2 regions of the Streptomyces krungchingensis genome follow, and region 2 is predicted to be linked to the other one. Evidence: predicted binding sites of a transcription regulator. Region 2 holds the regulator's gene; the other holds the start of a gene.

Region 1 (2,392 bases), 1.3 Mb from region 2:
CCGGGACGCGAAGGGTGGGGTGCGACGGAAGGAGCGCCGCACCGTGGACCGGAGCACAGCCGTGGAACGGAGCACGACAGAGCGGGCCGACACCGCGCTCGCCCACCCGGAGGCCGGCGCACCCCTCGGCGACGTGCTCGACGGCCTGCCCCACCAGCGCGCCGGCCACCGTGCGGCGTCGGCGTCGGCGTCGGCGCCGGTCCCGGCCCGGGCGCCCGGACGGGACGCGCCGACCGCGACGGCGACGGAACCGGCTGCGGCAGAGGCCGCGGTCGACGGGGCTGGGGCACCGGTCCGAGCCCCGCGCCTCTGGGAACTGCGGGAACTGTTCCCCACGCCCGCCGGTACGCCCTTCACCTTCACGTACGCGGTCGTCCTGGCGGCCGTCTCGGTCGCCGCAGGGCACGCGGACCCCTCTCTCGTGCACGCGCTGCACCAGGGCTCCAGCACGGACGTGGCACACCTCGCGGTGCACCCGATGCTCGTGCTGATCGCCAGCGCCCTGTGGATCGCCGGCGGCATCACCTCCCCGTACGCGATCGGCTTCCTCCTCGTCCTCACCGCGCTGGAGCGGCGGACCGGCGGCCTGCGCGCGGCCGGTGTCTTCCTGCTCGGACACATGGCCGCCACGCTGGCCACCGAGGTGCCCGTCGGTCTCGCGGTCCTGGCCGGCCACCTGCCCGGCAGCTCTCTGCACCGCCTCGACTACGGCATCAGCTTCGGCGTCGCCACGAGCGCCGGCGCGCTCGCCGGACTGCTGTCCCCGTGGCTGCGCCTGCCGCTCCTGACCGGCTTCGGCGCGATGCTGGTCGCGGACCTGATCGCCTTCACCGACCCCATGACCGAGTGGGGGCACCTGATGGCCCTCGCCGTGGGGATCGCCACCTGGCCCCTGGTGCGGCGCGCACGGGCGGCACCGGAGGCGCCCGTGCCGCCGGCCCCGGCCCTCGCCTGATCGGGACCATGGTCCTCGCCCGGCGTCGACCACCGGCCTCACCAGGCACTCTCCGGACGAACGGCCCCCGCCGGGCCCCCGGGCCGGGCCCGGAAATGAGCGATCGCTCACAGCGAACGGAACCCGGGGAACAATCGGAGCGCGCCCAGCATTGAGTCGGCATAGCTCAACTTGACTGCCGAAGGGGAGATCATGGCTTCGACGTCCACACCGCTCACCTTGCCCGTGCTGCCGCTCGATGACGAGGTTGTGCTGCCCGGAATGGTGGTTCCGCTGGACCTGAACGACACCGATGTACGCGCCGCGGTGGAGGCCGCCCAGGCCGCCGCCCGTTCGACGCCCGGCAAGCCGCAGGTGCTGCTGGTTCCACGGATCGACGGGACGTACGCGGGCACCGGCGTGCTCGGCACCGTCGAGCAGGTCGGCCGCCTGGCCGACGGCGACCCGGGCGCGCTGATCCGCGGGCGCGGGCGTGTGAAGGTCGGCGCGGGGACGACGGGCCCCGGTGCCGCACTGTGGGTGGAGGGCACCCGGGTCGACGAGACCTTGCCCGAGCCCCTGCCCGGCCGGGTCGCCGACCTGGTCAAGGAATACAAGGCCCTCGCCACCAGCTGGCTGCGCAAGCGCGGCGCCTGGCAGGTCGTGGACCGCGTACAGCAGATCGACGATGTTTCCGCCCTTGCCGACAATTCCGGTTACTCCCCGTTCCTGTCCATCGAACAGAAGGTGGAGCTGCTGGAGACCGCCGACCCGGTCGCCCGGCTGAAGCTGGCCACCGAGCAGCTCCGCGAGCACCTCGCAGAGCAGGATGTCGCCGAGTCCATCGCCAAGGACGTGCAGGAGGGCGTGGACAAGCAGCAGCGCGAGTTCCTGCTGCGGCGCCAGCTGGAGGCCGTGCGCAAGGAGCTGCGCGACCTGAAGGGCGAGTCCGCCGAGGACGAGTCCGACGACTACCGTGCCCGCGTCGAGGCCGCCGATCTTCCGGAGAACGTCCGTGAGGCCGCGCTCAAGGAGGTCGAGAAGCTGGAGCGGTCCAGTGACCAGTCGCCCGAGGGCAGCTGGATCAGGACCTGGCTCGACACCGTCCTCGAGCTGCCGTGGAACGAGCGGACCGAGGACCAGTACGACATCCAGGGCGCGAAGGCGCTGCTGGACGCCGAGCACGCCGGTCTGGAGGACGTGAAGGAGCGGATCACCGAGTACCTCGCCGTGCGCAAGCGGCGCTCCGAGCGCGGTCTCGGAGTGGTCGGCGGACGTCGCGGCGGTGCCGTGCTCGCCCTCGTCGGCCCGCCCGGCGTCGGCAAGACCTCGCTCGGCGAGTCCGTCGCGCACGCGATGGGCCGCAAGTTCGTCCGTGTCGCCCTCGGCGGCGTCCGGGACGAGGCGGAGATCCGCGGCCACCGGCGTACCTACGTCGGAGCGCTGCCCGGCCGTGTC
Region 2 (2,392 bases):
CTTCTTCACACCGGCGGCGATGGCCTTGGAGTCCACCGCGTCCACGAGGATCACGTCGACCTTGTCGTCGACCATCTGCTGGAGCTGGTCGTTCTGCTTGGCCGCGTCCTGCTGGGCGTTGGCGTAGGTGACCGTGCCCTTGTGGCTGGTGAGCTTCTCGACCGTCTCCTTGATGATCGGGTAGTCGAACCTCTCGTAACGGCTGTTCTCCTTCTCGGGGAGGAGCAGGCCCACCGTGATGTCGTCGCCCTTCGTGGGGCTGGCCTTGGTTCCGTCGCCGCCGATTCCGTCCACGACGCCGCAGCCGGCGAGTGAGACGGCCATGGCGGACGAGGCCAGGGATATGACGGTACGACGCAGACGGGTGTTACGAGTGTTCACATCAGGTGCCTTCCGGGCGAGGTTGCAGCATTGCGACCCAGGTGGCTGAAAGCCAACGCGGCGATCACCTCAGCGTCAAGGAGTAACCACTTAACGAGATGGCAACGGCGTTCTGTGTTCCCCAAGTGAACACGATGGGAAGAGGGTACGCCCTCTCTTCCACCAATCCCCTCGGCTTCACCTTCTGTCGTCCACGTCCACACACCCAACTGCCGTGGTCAGGGGCGCTGATCGGCCGGAAATCCACCCGCCCGAGGCGGTCCGGAACCGCCCGGAGGGACACCTGCAACCGGCCGGAGAGACGGCGTCCGCGGCCCCTCCGTCCCCGCACTCGCCACACCGGGCGGCCCGTTCACTTCTGCGGGCGCAAACGCCGCCGCCGCGCCGAATTGCCATATCCGGCCCACAAGCGGCAGTTCTCTGTGAACACGGCATTCGTGGGCACACCGAAGAAGACGGACGACCGGGCGACCGGGCACCGCATCGCCGCCGCGCCCCGGCGGGAACGACGCGAAGGGGCCCGGAGGTTCGACCTCCGGGCCCCTTCGTGGTGCGTGTCCTACTCGGGCTGGCGCTTCGGGCGCCACACCACCAGTGCGCTCGTCTGCTGGACCTCCTGATAGGGGACCAGGTCACGGCGGTAGGAGGCGTGGACGGCCGCTTCACGCTGCTGCATCGCCGCGGCCGCGCCGTCCAGGGCCGACTGGAGTTCGGCGACGCGGGACTGGAGTGCGGCGACCTGGTTCTCCAGTTCGATGATGCGCTTGATGCCGGCCAGGTTGATGCCTTCGTCCTGCGACAACTGCTGGACGGTGCGCAGCAGTTCGATGTCGCGGGCCGAGTAGCGCCGGCCCCGCCCCGCGGTGCGGTCGGGCGAGACCAGGCCCAGGCGGTCGTACTGGCGAAGCGTCTGTGGGTGCAGTCCGGAGAGCTGGGCCGCCACCGAGATGACGTAGACCGGAGTCTCCTCGGTCATTTCGTACGGGTTGCGTCGACGACCGTCCATCTCTTTCATGCTCCCTTCGCGGCCTGGAACAGCTCCGCCCGCGGGTCCTCACCCGCGGTCGCCTCGCGATACGCCTCCAGGGCGTCACGCGCCTTGCCCGAGAGGTCGGTGGGGACCGTCACCTCGACGGTCACCAGGAGGTCGCCCCGGGTGCCGTCCTTGCGGACCGCGCCCTTGCCACGGGCGCGCATGGTGCGGCCGTTGGGCGTGCCCGGGGGCAGCTTGAGGGTGACCGGCGGTCCGCCGAGCGTCGGGACACGGACCTCTCCGCCGAGTGCCGCCTCCGCGAAGGTGACGGGCACGGTGATGGTGAGATTGTCGTCCTTGCGGCCGAAGACCGGGTGGGCGTCGACGTGGACGGTGACGTACAGGTCACCCGCCGGGCCGCCCCGTTCGCCGGGAGCGCCCTTGCCGCGCAGCCGGATCCGCTGGCTGTCACTGACTCCGGCCGGGATACGGACCTGCATGGTCCGGGAGGACTTGGCGCGCCCCGACCCGTTGCAGACCAGGCAGGGGTGCTCCGCGATCAGGCCGCGGCCCTTGCAGTCCGGGCAGGGGTCGGTGAGCGAGAACCCGCCGCCCGAACCCCGCGCGACCTGGCCGGTGCCGACACAGGTCGGGCACACGCGCGGCGTGCCGTTCTTGTCGCCGGTGCCCGAGCACGCCTTGCAGGGCGACTGCGAGGTCATGCGCAGCGGTACGGTCGCGCCGTCCACGGCCTCCGTGAAGCTCAGCGTGACCTCGGTGTCGATGTCCTGGCCGCGCCGGGGCTGCGTACGGGTGCCGGTGGTGGCGCCACCGCGGTTGAACAGGCCCCCGAAGACGTCGCCGATGCCGCCGCCGAAGCCTCCTGTGCCTCCGCCCTGGGCGCCGCCTCCGAAGAGGTCGCCCAGGTCGAAGTTGAAGGAGCCGCCGCCGGCGCCGGGACCCGGCCGGAAGCCGCCGTTGCCGAAGAGGGCGCGTGCCTCGTCGTACTCCTTGCGCTTCTTGGGGTCGCCGAGCACG

Evidence for each region. The regulator HspR, encoded in region 2, represses chaperone genes until heat shock. The targets are predictions, from matches to a motif close to TTGAGNNNNNNNNNCTCAA.
Region 1: a site for HspR is predicted at 1,107-1,125, ahead of lon (endopeptidase La). Genes of this name have one in related genera too.

The regions. Positions count from the first base shown of each region.
Region 1 covers NZ_JBPUKY010000001.1:6,994,691-6,997,082, forward strand. The annotation lists gene ACSYGO_RS30800 (rhomboid-like protein) at 62-955, shown strand; gene lon (endopeptidase La) at 1,148-2,392, shown strand, end outside.
Region 2 covers NZ_JBPUKY010000001.1:5,702,610-5,705,001, reverse strand. The annotation lists gene ACSYGO_RS25140 (sugar ABC transporter substrate-binding protein) at 1-324, opposite strand, end outside; gene ACSYGO_RS25135 (heat shock protein transcriptional repressor HspR) at 941-1,387, opposite strand; gene dnaJ (molecular chaperone DnaJ) at 1,393-2,392, opposite strand, start outside.